DNA from 2 places in the Pseudomonas sp. GW821-FHT07B01 genome. Region 1 is predicted to be linked to the other one. Evidence: riboswitches for the same ligand, from Rfam matches in the RefSeq annotation. Region 1 holds a riboswitch; the other holds the start of a gene.

Evidence for each region. A riboswitch is a leader RNA that binds a small molecule or an ion and turns the genes downstream of it on or off. The one in region 1 is predicted to bind cobalamin.
Region 2: linked by a shared signal. The riboswitch ahead of cobW (cobalamin biosynthesis protein CobW) and the one ahead of AC07S6_RS00060 (ABC transporter substrate-binding protein) in region 1 are both predicted to bind cobalamin.

What each region holds. Positions count from the first base shown of each region.
Region 1 is NZ_JBWKRA010000001.1:6,453-14,034, forward strand. It holds gene ptrR (putrescine utilization regulator PtrR) at 1-438, opposite strand, end outside; gene AC07S6_RS00040 (aldehyde dehydrogenase family protein) at 686-2,080, shown strand; gene AC07S6_RS00045 (protealysin inhibitor emfourin) at 2,099-2,404, opposite strand; gene AC07S6_RS00050 (M4 family metallopeptidase) at 2,434-3,495, opposite strand; gene AC07S6_RS00055 (DNA/RNA non-specific endonuclease) at 3,632-4,561, shown strand; cobalamin riboswitch at 4,681-4,873, shown strand; gene AC07S6_RS00060 (ABC transporter substrate-binding protein) at 4,989-5,999, shown strand; gene AC07S6_RS00065 (FecCD family ABC transporter permease) at 5,996-7,000, shown strand; gene AC07S6_RS00070 (ABC transporter ATP-binding protein) at 6,997-7,582, shown strand, end outside.
Region 2 is NZ_JBWKRA010000020.1:97,143-104,724, reverse strand. It holds gene cobN (cobaltochelatase subunit CobN) at 1-2,651, opposite strand, end outside; gene cobW (cobalamin biosynthesis protein CobW) at 2,654-3,715, opposite strand; cobalamin riboswitch at 3,809-4,008, opposite strand; cobalamin riboswitch at 4,050-4,262, shown strand; gene AC07S6_RS20665 (CbtB domain-containing protein) at 4,360-4,548, shown strand; gene AC07S6_RS20660 (CbtA family protein) at 4,560-5,264, shown strand; gene AC07S6_RS20655 (cobalamin biosynthesis protein) at 5,261-5,653, shown strand; gene cobM (precorrin-4 C(11)-methyltransferase) at 5,723-6,469, shown strand; gene nfuA (Fe-S biogenesis protein NfuA) at 6,586-7,170, opposite strand; gene AC07S6_RS20640 (SET domain-containing protein) at 7,384-7,582, shown strand, end outside.

The DNA.
Region 1 (7,582 bases):
CCCATCGACAAAGGCCGCCGTCAGCCGGCCCGACAGCACACCTTCGATCATGGTGCCCGAGGGACCCGTGCTCAGGTCTAGCTCGACCTTGGTGTATTGCTGGTTATACGCCGCCAGTAACGCAGGTATACGGACGGCCGCCGTGCTCTCCAGCGAGCCCAGGGCAAAGGCGCCTTGGGGCTCCTCCCCCGCCACCGTCGCACGGGCTTCTTGCACAAGGTCGAGAATGCGCCGCGTATAGCCAAGGAAATTCCACCCGGCCGGCGACAGGCGCAGGCGGCTTTTCTCGCGGATAAACAACTCCACGCCCAGGTCCTGCTCCAGTTGTTTGATGCGCGTGGTGAGGTTCGATGGCACGCGATGAATCAACTGCGCGGCGGCGCTGATGCTGCCTTGCTCGGCAACGGCCTTGAAGATTTCCAGCTGCACCAGATCCAAATCATTCTCCAATCATGTACATGATCGTTCCCACGCTCTGCGTGGGAACGCTGCCTCGGACGCTCCGCGTCCGATCGTTGGCGCATAGGTCTTTGACGCGGAGCGTCATGGGATGCATTCCCACGCAGAGCGTGGGGACGATATAACATTCTCGAATTGAGAACATATTACTTATTATTATTCAGTTTCCAGAAAACATACAGCCCCGTACGCTGGTCCCATTCCACTCATTCAGCCGGACGGTGCCATGAACAATGTTATCTCCCACCAGACCCACGCCCTGTCGATCAACCCCGCCAACGGCGAAACAGTCGGCAGCTACCTCTATGAAAGCGCGGAACAGCTGAACGCCGCCCTCGCCCGCTCGACCGATGCCTTCCGCACCTGGCGCCGCACGCCTGTGAGCCAGCGCGCCGAATACCTGCTGGCCCTGGCTGCCGCCCTGCGTGAGCAAGCTGAAGACATGGCGCAAATGATCACCCTGGAAATGGGCAAACCCATCGCCCAGGCCCGTGCCGAAATCGAAAAGTGCGCCCAACTGAGCGAATGGTACGCCGCCCACGGCCCGGCCATGCTCGCCCCGGAGCCCACCCTGGTGGACAACGGCAGCGCCCGGATCGAATACCGCCCACTGGGGCCGATCCTCGCGGTAATGCCGTGGAACTTCCCGGTATGGCAAGTACTGCGCGGCGCGGTGCCGACCCTGCTTGCCGGCAACACCTACGTGCTCAAACATGCGCCCAACGTAATGGGCAGCGCCTACCTGATCCAGCAAGCGTTGCGCAAAGCCGGTTTTGCCGAAGGCGTGTTCGAAGTCATCAACGTAACCCAGGACGGCGTGTCCACCGCTATCGCCGACCCACGCATCGCCGCCGTGACGCTCACCGGCAGCGTGCGCGCCGGCATCGCCATCGGCTCACAGGCCGGGGCCGCATTGAAGAAATGCGTACTGGAACTGGGCGGCTCCGACCCCTTTATCGTACTCAACGACGCCGACCTCGACGCTGCCGTACAAGCCGCGGTCATCGGCCGCTTCCAGAACAGCGGCCAAGTCTGCGCCGCCGCCAAGCGCTTGATCATCGAAGCGGGCGTGGTTGAAGCCTTCACCGCCAAGTTCCTTGAAGCCAGCCGCGCCCTGGTGATGGGCGAGCCCACCTCCGACACCACCTATATCGGCCCCATGGCGCGCTTTGATCTGCGTGACGAACTGCACGGCCAGGTCCAGGCGACCCTGGAAGAAGGCGCCACGCTGCTGCTGGGCGGCCATAAAGTCACGGGCGCGGGCAATTACTATGAACCGACCATCCTGGCCGACGTCACCGACCACATGACGTCGTTCAAACAGGAACTGTTTGGCCCCGTGGCCTCGATCATCACTGCCCGCGACGCCGAGCACGCCGTGGCGCTGGCCAATGACAGCGAGTTTGGCCTGACCGCGAGCATCTTCACGGCCGATTCCGCAAAGGCGCGGGCGATTGCCGATCAGTTGGAAACCGGCGGGGTCTTTGTCAACGCGTTCAGCGTGTCAGACCCGCGGGTGGCATTTGGCGGCGTGAAGAAAAGCGGGTTCGGCCGCGAGCTGTCGCACTTCGGCGTACGCGAGTTCTGCAATGCGCAGACGGTATGGCTGGATCGTAAGTAGCCTGCCAGCATTGGCGCTTCAACAATTAATATGCCGTCGCACGCACTGCACCAAACCGTCCAGTGCCGGGGGATTCACCGGCGCGAGTACACAGACTGTGTGCTCGCGCTCGCCCTCCGCTACTGTCAGGGTGTAATGCACTCGGCCTGGGTTGCCAGGCTCGGGATCGGTGCTTTGCGGCAACTGGAAAAAATCGCACGCTTCAATCAGTTGCCGCAACTCCTGCTGGTCGGGCTCGGGCAACGCGTCCAACTCTACCGTGCGCGGCTTGGCCAACCCCGGAAAAAACGCCGGTCCGCCGCTTTCCTTGATTGAAATTCGCATGGCTGTTCCTCGCCGCGCAGGCGGCTTCGTCAAACGTTTATACCTACCGCTTTCCAGCCTTCCTTGACTGCCTTGTGCTCAGCTTTGTTCACACCATAAAGCTGGCCGGCAATGTCGTGGGTGATGCGCGCAAAACGCAAAAACCCGGAATTGGGTCGCAGCCGCGAATCGCGCAGTGCGTCATACCAGATACGCCCGGCACGCTCCCAGGCGAACCCGCCAATCCGGGTGGCCACCTGATAGAACGCGTGGTTGGGAATGCCGGAATTGATATGCACCCCGCCATTGTCCTCGTAAGTTTGCACAAAATCATCCATGTGCCCAGGCTGTGGGTCTTTGCCCAGCAGCTTGTCATCAAACGCAGTGCCTGGCGCCTTCATCGAGCGCAGCGCCGTGCCCTTGATCTTTTTGGTAAACAGCCCCTTGCCGATCAACCAGTCGGCGTCCTCGGCCGTTTGCTTCAGCGCGTACTGCTTGATCAACGAGCCAAACACATCCGACAACGACTCGTTCAGCGCACCGGACTGGTTGAAGTACATCAGCTTGGCCTCATCCTCGGTCACGCCATGGGCCAACTCATGGCCAATAACGTCGAGTGCCACGGTGAAGCGGTTGAACAACTGCTGGTCACCATCGCCGAACACCATCTGGGTCGAATTCCAGAAGGCATTGTTGTAGTCCTGGCCGAAGTGCACCGTGGCGTCCAGCGCCATGCCCGCATCGTCGATGGAGTTGCGGTCGAAGACCTGGTCGAAAAAATCGAAGGTTGCGCCCAGGCCGTCATAGGCTTCGTCCACCGCGGCATCGCCACTGGCGGGCTGCCCTTCGCCGCGAATCAGCTTGCCGGGCAGGCTGTCGGTGTTTTCGGCACTGTAGATCGAGCGTTGCTTCTCGGCGCCCACGGCCAGTGCCATGCGGGCCGGGCCCTTGGCGGGTACCGCGACCATGCGCAACGAGCGAAACGTGCTGTCCTTGGCACGCGTGCGTAGTGCAACTTCCCGTTGGGCTTTGTCACCGTGGCGGGCGATCTGGTCGAACATGTACGGCGGGATCAGGCAAAAAATCGGGTTGCGCGGTTGGCGAACACACATGAGCTGGCTCCTTTTTGGCGTGTGATGAACGTCCGGGTAACGGTTTTCAGGATAGTCCTGAGTTCGCCACCTGGGCCAAATTGTCATGGTTTTGTGTTTCAGTGGTGTTTATCCCAGGCCCATAAGGAACATGCCCATGCCCGCCCGCGCAGCCAACATCGACCTTTCCCACCGCCCAAGGCTTGCCGACCTGCGCCCATTGGTCGCGGCCAGCCCCACCCTGCTGGAAGCCAGAGCCGCGACGCCGCGCGTCACCGCGGCCAAGGACCTCAAAAACCGCGCGGGCTATGCCGACGACTTCCTCAGCGACTTCGTGGTGCCATGGCCCACGGTTGACCAGCCACTGGCGGGCGATGTGCAACCCCAGCGCCTGGACTACACGCACTTCTCCATCACAATGTCGCGCGCTCGACGACTGGCGCTGTACGTGGGGGTGAATATCGATGGCGCCAAGCATGTGGACATCACGCGCAGCAACGACACCTGGGCCTACGATGGTCGCCTGCCCCTGGATGCGCAGGTAGGTGAAGACCTTTATGCCGGCAATGGCCTGGACCGCGGCCACCTGGTGCGGCGCCAGGACCCCAACTGGGGCGACGAGGCCAACACCGCCAACTTCGACACCTTTCACTTCACCAATTGCTCACCCCAAATGAGCGGCTTCAACCAGAAGACCTGGCTGGAGCTCGAAGACTACATCCTCGACAACACCCAGCGCTGGAAAGCCCGGGCCACGGTGTTTACCGGGCCAGTGTTCGCCGATGACGACCGACTGTACCGTGGCGTGAAAATCCCCAAGGCGTTCTGGAAAGTAGTGGCCTACCTCAGCGACGATGGCAAGCCTTCCGCCAGCGCCTACATGATTGACCAGAGCCGCGAACTGGGCCAACTCGACCTGGTATTCGGCCCGCTTCGAACCTACCAGCGCAGTGTGATTGCGATCGAACAACTGACCGGCATCCGCTTCGCCAACCTGGCCGACTACGACGGCTTCAGCAACGAAGAGCGCGCCACAGGCACCCGGATCGAAGCGTTGATCCGCGGCCCCCAGGATATTCGGCTCTGACGCTTCTTTTGTAGGAGCGAGCTTGCTCGCGAAGAACAGGAAAGCGCCGCGGGGCATCAGGTGCCCAGCGTTATCGTTGACGACCTTCGCGAGCAAGCTCGCTCCTACAGGGGGTGATCGCTTACCATACCGCCGCCGGTTCCCGTATGGGACTAACAGGGAATTCGAAACGCCGCACGCGACGTGAACCGAAACTGCCCCCGCAACTGTAGATGCCGAGCCTGCCCTTGAATGCCACTGGACCACGTCCGGGAAGGCGGGGCATGGCGACGACGCATCAGTCAGGAGACCTGCCGGCCCAGCTAACTCACTAACCGGCGGGGTGTCCGGGAAGGACATCCTGGCCCTGCGCATCAGCAGCCTCCATGGGCGTATTTCCGAGCCGTACCTCCCCTGCTGCACCTACGGTTCACAAGGAGATCGCCTCATGCTGCCACGCGTTACCGCCCTGATCGCAGGCTTGGGTATGTGTGCCCTGGCGCAAGCCGCGCCCACTCAGTACCCGCTGACCCTGCAAAACTGCGGCAGCACCCTGACCTTCCAGCACGCCCCCGCCCGCAGCGTCACCATCGGCCAGGCCGCCACCGAGATGCTGTATGCCCTGGGCGTGGGCGACAAGGTGGTCGGCACTTCGCTGTGGTTCAATAACGTGGCGGCGCAGTACAAGGCCCAGGACGATCACATCGAGCGCCTGGCCAACAACGAGCCCAGCTTCGAAGCCGTACTCGCCAAGCGCCCGCAACTGGTGGCCGCCGAGCTGGAATGGGTGGTGGGCCCCCAAGGCGTGGTCGGTACCCGTGAACAGTTTCATGAACTGAAGATCCCCACCTACCTGTTGCCGTCCGATTGCGAAGGCAAGGACAACCTGGTCGGCGCCGACGGCACGCGATTAGAGCCCTTTCGCATCGAGACGATCTACCAGAGCCTCCAGCAACTGGCGCAGATTTTCGACGTGCAGGATCGCGGCCAACAACTGACCGACGAACTCAAGGCGCGCCTGGCCAAATCCGTCGCCACGGCCCAGGGCAAGGGCTTGCAGCAAGCCAGCGCACTGGTGTGGTTCTCCAGCGCCGAAATGGCCAGCGACCCTTACGTAGCCGGCCACAAAGGCGTGCCGCAATTCATGCTGCAAACCCTTGGCCTGCGTAACGTGGTGCAGTCCGATGAAGAATGGCCTGCCGTCGGCTGGGAAACCATCGCCAAGGCCAACCCCACCTTCCTGGTGATCGCACGCATGGATCGCCGTCGCTACCCGGCCGACGACCATGAAAAGAAACTCGCCTTCCTGCGCAGCGACCCCGTGACCCGCAACATGGACGCGGTGAAGAACAACCGCATCATCATCCTCGACGCTCTGGCCTTGCAGGCGAGCCTGCGCACCTTCGAAGGCCTTGAACAACTGGCGGCCGCCATTGACGGCTACCACCTGGGCCAATGATGCGCACCCTACTCGCCCTGGCGTTGCTGCTGCTCGCCCTGCTCGCTGGCGTCGCCATCGGTGAAACCGCCATAGAACCGCAGGTGGTGCTGCAGGTGCTCGCCAATAAACTCTGGGGCGCCAGCTATGCACTGGACCCCATCGACGAAGGCGTGGTGTGGAACTACCGCCTCACCCGTGCATTGGTGGCCGCAGCTTGCGGCGCAGGGTTGGCAACGTGCGGGGTGATCCTGCAATCGCTGCTGCGTAACCCGCTGGCCGACCCGTACCTGCTGGGCATCAGCGCCGGCGCTTCAACCGGCGCGGTGCTCGTGGCCTTGATCGGCGTGGGCGGTGGCCTGGTGTCGTTGTCGGCGGGCGCGTTTGTGGGGGCGATGGCGGCCTTTGCGCTGGTGACTCTACTCGCACGAGCCAGCGGATCGTCCAGCGGCACCGGGCAGATTATCCTCGCGGGCATCGCCGGTTCACAGTTGTTCAATGCCCTGACCGCGTTCCTGATCACCAAGTCGGCCAGCTCCGAACAAGCCCGCGGCATTATGTTCTGGCTGCTGGGCAACCTCAGCGGCGTGCGCTGGCCGTCGGTGTGGTTGGCGGTGCCGGTGGCGGTCGTGGGGCTCGCCGTGTGCCTGTGGCACCGGCGTGCACTGGATGCGTTCACCTTCGGCAGCGACTCGGCAGCCTCCCTCGGCATCCCGGTGCGCCGCGTGCAATTTGTGCTGGTGGCCTGCGCCGCGCTGGTGACGGCGGTGATGGTATCCATCGTCGGCTCCATCGGGTTTGTCGGCTTGGTGATTCCCCATGCGGTGCGCCTGTTGCTTGGCACCGGGCATTCGCGTTTGCTGCCGGCCAGTGCCTTGGGTGGCGCGCTGTTTTTGATCGCTGCGGACGTGCTGTCGCGCACCTTGATCAAGGGCCAGGTGATTCCGGTGGGTGTGGTCACCGCATTGGTGGGCGCGCCGGTGTTTGCGCTGATCCTGATCGGCCGGAGGAATGCCCGATGAGCGTACTCAGTTGCCGCGGCCTGGGCTTCAAAGTGCGTGACGCGCAGTTGCTGCGTGACATTGACCTCGACGTGCAGTTGGGTGAAACCCTCGGTATCGTCGGGCCCAATGGTTCAGGCAAATCCACCCTGCTCAAATTGCTGGCCGGCTTGCGTGTGCCGGCCAGCGGCGAAGTTCGCCTGGGTGGCAAGCGGCTCGGTGAGTTGTCGCGCCGCACCATCGCGCAGCAATTGGCGGTCGTGGAGCAACAGGCCGACACCGACGACGCGATCCGCGTGTTCGACGCCGTGGCCCTGGGCCGCACGCCTTGGCTGTCGGCGTTGAGCCCGTGGTCACGCGAGGACGACGCCATCGTGCACCAGGCCCTACATGACGTAGACGCCACCCACCTGAGCCAACGCGCCTGGCGCAGCCTCTCGGGTGGCGAACGCCAGCGCGTGCACATCGCTCGCGCCCTGGCGCAACGCCCGCAGATTTTATTGCTGGATGAGCCGACCAATCACCTGGATATCCAGCATCAACTGGCGATCCTCAAAGGCGTGCAAGGCTTGCCCGTGACCACCTTGATTGCGCTGCATGATC
Region 2 (7,582 bases), on a different contig from region 1:
ATCAGGTTGGCCGACTGGAATCCGAGACGCCAGGCCGTGGTGGTTGGCAGGTTGCGTACGTCCACGGTAAAGAAGTTACGCCCCGTAGGCAGCACATCCAGCCGACCGCGACTCGGCGCACCGCTGGGCCCTGCCGGGACAAAACGCCCACTCAAGGCATCGAGCAAGCCACGCATCTCTGCGGGGCCGCAGGCATCCAGGCGTGGCGCGACGACGATGCGCAGGCCTTCGATCACCGCCTTCACCTCCTGCCAGCCGGGCTCTTCCAACTGTTCGATGGGGCCTTCCAGTGCCTGCTCGATCAAGCGCGCCGCGTACAACTCCAGACGTTCACGGGTATCCCCGGCCGTACGCCACAGCTGATCGTCAATCTTCTGCAACACCAACGGGCGCCGCCCCGTCCAGGGCTCGGCCAGTGCGCAATCGAGCGGATCAAACCCCAGGTCGAATGCCTTGGCCAACACTCGCAGCAGGCTCGACTGCGGGCCCCGGCCATCGCCACGGGGAATGCGCAACAGCGCCAGCAAGGTGTCGATACGCAAGCGGCCCTCGGGCGACTCGCCAAAGATATGCAGGCCATCGCGGATCTGCGATTCCTTCAAGTCGCACAGGTAGGTATCCAGGCGCGGCAGCCACACCGCCGCGTCCGCCTCACTGCCCAGTTCAAGCTCCTGGTCGATACGGGTTTCGCGCACCAGTTTGAGGATGTCTTTTTGCAGCTCCAGCGCACGGCGCGGGTCGAGCAATTGCGCCTCGTAATATTCGTCGGCCAATAACTCAAGGTCACGCAGCGGGCCGTAGGTTTCGGCGCGGGTCAGCGGTGGCATCAGGTGGTCGATGATCACCGCCTGGGTGCGCCGCTTGGCCTGGGCGCCCTCACCCGGGTCGTTGACGATAAACGGGTAGATATTCGGCAGCGGCCCCAGCAATGCATCCGGCCAGCAGTGCTCCGACAGGCCCACGCCTTTGCCGGGCAGCCACTCCAGGTTGCCGTGCTTGCCCACATGGATCACGCCGTGGGCGCCGTAGGTATGGCGTAGCCAGAAATAGAACGCCAGGTAGCCATGGGGCGGCACCAGGTCCGGGTCGTGGTACACCGCGCTGGCATCTACCTGGTAACCCCGGGCCGGCTGGATGCCGACAAAGGTCAGGCCCAGGCGCAGGCCGGCGACCATCAAGCGGCCATCGCGGCACATCGGATCGTTTTGCGGCGCGCCCCAACGCTCCAGCACGGCCTGGCGATTGGAGGCCGGCAAACGATCAAACATCGCCTGGTATTCCACAAGGCTCAGGCTTTGATGGCAGGGGCGCAGGTCGAGGCTGTCGAGATCGTTGGTGACGCCGCCGAGCAGTTCATGGATCAGCGCGGTGCCGCTGCCGGGCAGCCGCTCCGCCACCGGGTAGCCCTCGGCTTGCAAGGCGCGCAGGATATTCAGCGCTGCCGCCGGGGTGTCCAAGCCTACGCCGTTGCCGATGCGACCGTCGCGGGTCGGGTAGTTGGCGAGGATCAACGCAATCCGTTTCTCGGCATTGGGCACCCGCGCCAACTCGACCCAACGGCGTGCCAGCTCAGCGACAAAATCCATGCGTTCGGGCGCTGCGCGGTAGCACACCACGTCCGACTGGCTGCGCTCGCTGCGCCAGGCCAGATCCTTGAAACTGATCGGCCGGCTGATGATGCGCCCGTCCAACTCCGGCAAGGCAATGTGCATCGCCAGGTCGCGGGGCCCCAGGCCTTGTTCGCTGGCCTGCCAGCCGGGCTGGTTGTCCTGGGCGCAGATCGCCTGGATCACCGGGATATTACGGCGAAACGGGCGCAAATGCGGCGCTTCCGGGCTCGATTGGGCAAAGCCGGTGGTGTTCAGAATTACCGCGGCTTGCACGTCATCCAACAGGTCCTCGACCACCGTGAGGCAGCCGGGTTCTTTCAAACTGGCCACCGCGACAGGCAACGGGTTGAGGCCCGCCGCCTGTAAGCGCTGGCAGAACACATCAATAAAACCGGTATTGGCCGCCTGTAAATGGGAGCGGTAGAACAGCACCGCAGCCACGGGCCAATCGGCGTGCCAATCGGCCTGCCAGTCAGTGAGGCGGGCATTGGCGTTGTGCGGGTGATAGATCGCCGTGCGCGGCAGCGCTTGCGGCTCGGCCCAGACATAGTCGCGGCCCAGGTGGGCACTGGCCAGGCAATGGTAAAAATCCAGGGCATTGCCCAGGCCACCTTGGCGCAGGAAGTGCCACAGGCGCTCGCGGTGTTCGGCCGCAACGGTGCTCAGGCTGCTGAGTTCCGGGTCCGGGCGGTCGTCACCCGGCACTAGAATCAGGGTGACGCCGCGTTCGGCCAACTCCACCAGGCGCTCGATGCCGTAGCGCCAATACCCGATGCCGCCGTGCAATGACAGCAGGATGACCTTGGCGTGGCGCAATACCTCGTCGACGTACAGGTCGACCGAGGCATGGTTCTGCACCTGCATCGGGTTGGCCAGGCGCAGGCTGGGGTAATCCTCGGGCAATTGCTGGGCGGCTTCGGCGAGCAGCGCCAGGCTGGAATCGCCGCTGCACAGGATCACCAGTTCAGCGGGGGTCTGGCCAAGGTCAGCTATATTGTCGTCCGCGACGAAACCACCGGGTTGGGTCCTGAGCAGGTGCATGGTTAAACGCTGAGGGCAGCGCGCAATTGCGCTTCGAGGCCAGCGGCGTCCAGTTCCTGGCCGATCAGCACCAGGCGCGTGGTGCGTGCTTCGTCAGCGCCCCAGGCACGGTCGAAGTGTTTGTCAAAGCGCGTGCCCACGCCCTGGATCAGCAGGCGCATCGGTTTGTTGGGGATCGCGGCGAACCCTTTCACCCGCAGGATGCCGTGCTGCACCACCAATTGGGTCAGGGCGTCGAGCAGCAGCGCCTCATCGGCTTGGGGCAAGTCGATGGAGATGGAGTCGAAGGCATCGTGATCGTGGTCGTCTTCACCTTCGTGGTGATGGTCGTGATGGCTGTGACGCCCGTCGATATGTTCCTCGGAACCGACGCCCAGGCCGATCAGCACGTCCAGGGGCAGGCGACCGCTGCTGGCTTCGATGATCTTCACCGCGGCCGGCAGTTCTTCGGCGACTTCCAGGCGCACGCGGGCCAGGTCTTCGGCGCTGATAAGGTCGCTTTTGTTGAGGATCACCAGGTCGGCGCTGGCCAGTTGGTCGGCGAACAACTCATGCAACGGCGACTCGTGGTCCAGGTTCGGGTCAAGTTTGCGCTGGGCGTCGACCTGGTCCGGGAAGGCGGCAAAGGTACCGGCGGCCACGGCCGGGCTGTCGACCACGGTGATCACCGCGTCAACGGTGCAGGCGCTGCGGATTTCCGGCCACTGGAAGGCTTGCACCAACGGCTTGGGCAGGGCCAGGCCCGAGGTTTCGATGAGGATATGGTCCAGGTCACCGCGACGGGCGACCAATTCGCGCATCACCGGAAAGAACTCTTCCTGCACCGTGCAGCACAGGCAACCGTTGGCCAGTTCGTAGACGCGGCCATTGGCTTCTTCTTCGGTGCAACCGATAGAACACTGCTTGAGGATTTCACCGTCGATGCCCAGCTCGCCGAACTCGTTGACGATCACCGCAATGCGACGGCCCTGGGCGTTGTCGAGCATATGGCGCAACAGCGTGGTTTTGCCCGAGCCAAGGAAGCCGGTAACGATGGTGACGGGAAGTTTGGCCAGTGTTTTCATCGGATGCCCTTTGGGGCGGGCATACGGGACGACAGGCCCTGCGGCGGCGCGCAGCAGCGGATTTCGTCACCGGATCACCCCGCCCGGTTGAATTGGAAAATCGGTTGCGAGGCAGGTCTCCTGGCTTGGGGTGTGCAGGTCTTGCGACCAACGCTGACTGCGCCTTCCCGCCCTATCGGCAGTGGCGTGGCAGTCAACTGAACCCTTCACAGTTGCGGGGGCAGCCGCGGCTTGAACCGCGTTCCCTTCTTAGCTTCGGCCTGGGCCGAAGAACCTCGAAGATGCAAGGCTACAGTGGCTTGCAGCATTTGACTACCGTCCCGGCCCATGCTCTCCTACACGCCTTGTTTCGGGTGCCCTTCACAGGGTGAAACGGGAAACCGGTGCGTCATAGACCTATGACCAGTCCGGTGCTGCCCCCGCAACGGTAAGCGAGCGAAGCGTCACGGCCACTGTGCTTTTGCATGGGAAGGCGATGCTTTCAGGAGGACTCTTTCAAGAGCCGCCCCTCGCAAGCCCGGAGACCGGCCCGAAAAATTCAGATAACAAACCCGCGGTGGGCGGGCGCTGTTCAGAACCCTGCGTGCCTGGCGCGTGGGGTTTTCATGCGCTCGTTTCACCCTGACACCTGAAAGGGACGCGCCATGTCGATCATCAGCAGCACTTCGCACACCGCTACTAGCACCGCCACCCTCAGCCAACGCCTGACCGCCGCCATCGGTGCGTCGATCCTTGGCGCGTGCCTGGTGTATTTCGCCGGGTTCTCGCATATCGAGGCGGTGCACAACGCCGCCCACGATACCCGCCACAGCGCTGCGTTCCCGTGCCATTGAGAGCTGCCGACATGATCAAGCGTATTGCGCAAACCGCAGGGTTCACTGGGCTTTTGGCTGCCTTGCTGCTGACCCTGCTGCAAAGTTTCTGGGTGGCACCGCTGATCCTGCAGGCGGAAAGCTTTGAAAAAGCCCCGCCAGCCGCCGAAATGGTGCACGAGCACGCCGCTGGCGCTGCTGCCCACAGCCACGATGCCCAAGCCTGGGAGCCGGAAGATGGCTGGCAGCGTGTGTTGTCCACCACTGGAGGCAACCTGGTGGTGGCCGTAGGCTTTGCACTGATGCTCGCCGGCCTCTACACGCTGCGTGCGCCGACCCGCACCGCCCAAGGCCTGCTCTGGGGCCTGGCCGGCTACGCGACCTTTGTACTGGCCCCCACCCTGGGCCTGCCACCGGAACTGCCGGGCACTGCGGCCGCGGACCTGACACTGCGCCAGACCTGGTGGATCGGCACCGCAGCCTCCACCGCCGCCGGCCTGGCGCTGATCGTGTTCGGTCGCAATTGGCTGTTGAAAGGCCTTGGGCTGGCGATTCTTGCCGTGCCCCACGTCATCGGCGCGCCGCAACCTGAGGTACATTCGATGCTGGCCCCGGAGGCGCTCGAAGCGCAGTTCAAGATCGCCTCGCAATTGACCAACGTCGCTTTCTGGCTGGCCCTGGGCCTGATCAGCGCCTGGTTGTTCCGCCGCAACCGCGACGACCAATACTCGGCATGATCCTGGTTGTCGGCTTGGGCTGCCAGCGGGGCTGTGAGGTTCACAGCCTGCTGGCGTTGCTCGACAGCGCCCTGGCCGAGGCCAGCATTGAGCGCTCACACATTACGGCGCTGGCAAGCATTGAGCCCAAACGCGATGAGCCCGGGATGCTGGCCCTGGCCCAGTGCCTGAACTTGCCTTTGCAATTTTTCTACGCAGAACAACTGGCGGGCTATGAGCATCGGCTGAGCTATCGCTCAGCGCTGGCTTTTGCTCACACCGGCTGTTACGGCGTGGCCGAAAGCGCCGCCCTGGCCCTGGCCGAACAGCTGTCCGACAGCCCTGCCCGCCTGCTGATCCCGCGAAAGAAAAATACCCAAGCGACCCTGGCATTAGCCTGCGCCGGTTAAAATCTCGATAATTGCCACTCTCGATCATGAGCGTTGTTCATGCTCGCTCGTTTCTCAACAGGATTTTTCATGACCGTCTACTTTATTGGCGCCGGCCCCGGCGACCCGGAATTGATCACCGTCAAGGGCCAGCGGCTGATCCGCAGTTGCCCGGTGATCATCTACGCCGGCTCGCTGGTGCCCGCCGCCGTACTGGAAGGTCATCAGGCGCTCCAGGTGGTCAACAGCGCCGAGCTGCACCTGGAACAAATCATCGAGCTGATCAAGACGGCCCATGCCCAAGGCCAGGATGTGGCGCGGGTGCACTCCGGTGATCCCAGCCTGTATGGGGCGATTGGTGAACAAATACGCCATTTGCGTGAGCTGGGCATCCCTTTCCAGATCATTCCAGGGGTCACGGCGGTCGCCGCGTGCGCGGCCCTGCTGGAGACCGAACTGACCCTGCCGGACATCGCCCAAAGCGTGATCCTGACCCGTTACGCCGATAAAACCCGCATGCCCCCCGGTGAAGACTTCGACAGCCTGGCGCGGCATGGCACCACGATGGCGATTCATCTGGGGGTCAATCATCTGGAGAAAATCGTTGCCGAGCTGCTGCCGCACTATGGCGCAGACTGCCCGATTGCCGTGGTACACCGTGCCACCTGGCCGGATCAGGAGTGGGTGTTGGGCACGCTGAGTGACATTGCCGAGAAAGTCGCGGCCAAGGGGTTTCGGCGGACAGCGTTGATTGTGGTGGGCCGGGTGTTGTCCAGTGACAGTTTCAGCGAGTCGTCGCTGTACCGCGCAGGGCATGCGCACCTCTATCGCCCCTGAAGCCAGCTCCCACACTTGATCTGCTTTATCAGATATATTTTGCAACTCTATGAATTTAAATAATAAAAAAACGGCGCTCACGGGCGCCGTTTTTTTGTTCGCAGTGAACACCTTACTCAGTAGTAGGCGTTTTCTTTCTGCGTGTGGTCAGTCACGTCACGTACACCCTTGAGTTCAGGAATACGTTCCAGCAGCGTGCGCTCGATGCCCTCACGCAAGGTCACGTCCGCCTGGCCGCAGCCCTGGCAGCCGCCGCCGAACTTCAGTACGGCGATACCGTCATCCACCACGTCGATCAGGCTCACCTGGCCGCCATGGCTGGCCAGCCCCGGGTTGATCTCGGTTTGCAGGTAGTAGTTGATACGCTCATTGACCGGGCTGTCGGCGTTGACGTTCGGCACCTTGGCGTTGGGGGCCTTGATGGTCAACTGGCCGCCCATACGGTCGGTGGCGTAGTCGACCACGGCGTCGTCCAGGAAGGCTTCGCTGAAGGCATCGATGTACGCGGTGAAGCTTTTGAGCCCCAGGGCGGTGTCTTCAGGCTTCTCTTCGCCGGGCTTGCAGTAGGCAATGCAAGTCTCGGCATACTGGGTGCCGGGCTGGGTGATAAAGACGCGGATGCCGATACCCGGGGTGTTCTGCTTGGACAGCAGGTCAGCCAGGTAATCGTGGGCGGCGTCGGTAATGGTTATGGCAGTCATGGAAACTCCTCACAGGCTTGCCCGCAGTTTACGCCAAATTATTACGCAGGTACAAAGTCCGAGTATTTTTGTCGGGAAAGACCTGTTCCTGTTGGCCTGACGCATCGTGACACCTGGCCATTTCTGCGAAAACCTGTGCCTACCTATATAGCCCCCCCGCAAACCCCGGCTCAATAGAGTGAATCCTCTTCGACTACGGATTGTGAGGATTGAATGAATAACGCATTGCAGAGCTTCTATTTCAAGGGCTTGCCGGAACAGCAAGTGCATTTGGACCATCTGATTGATTTCGTGACGACACAAGGCTCGCTGACGGCATCCGCCGCCGAGGTGTACTACTGCCCCCCGCACAACAGCGAACTGCATCGCGAGTGCAAGGAAGCCTTTCGAGTCTTGGCAAAGCTGGAAGCCG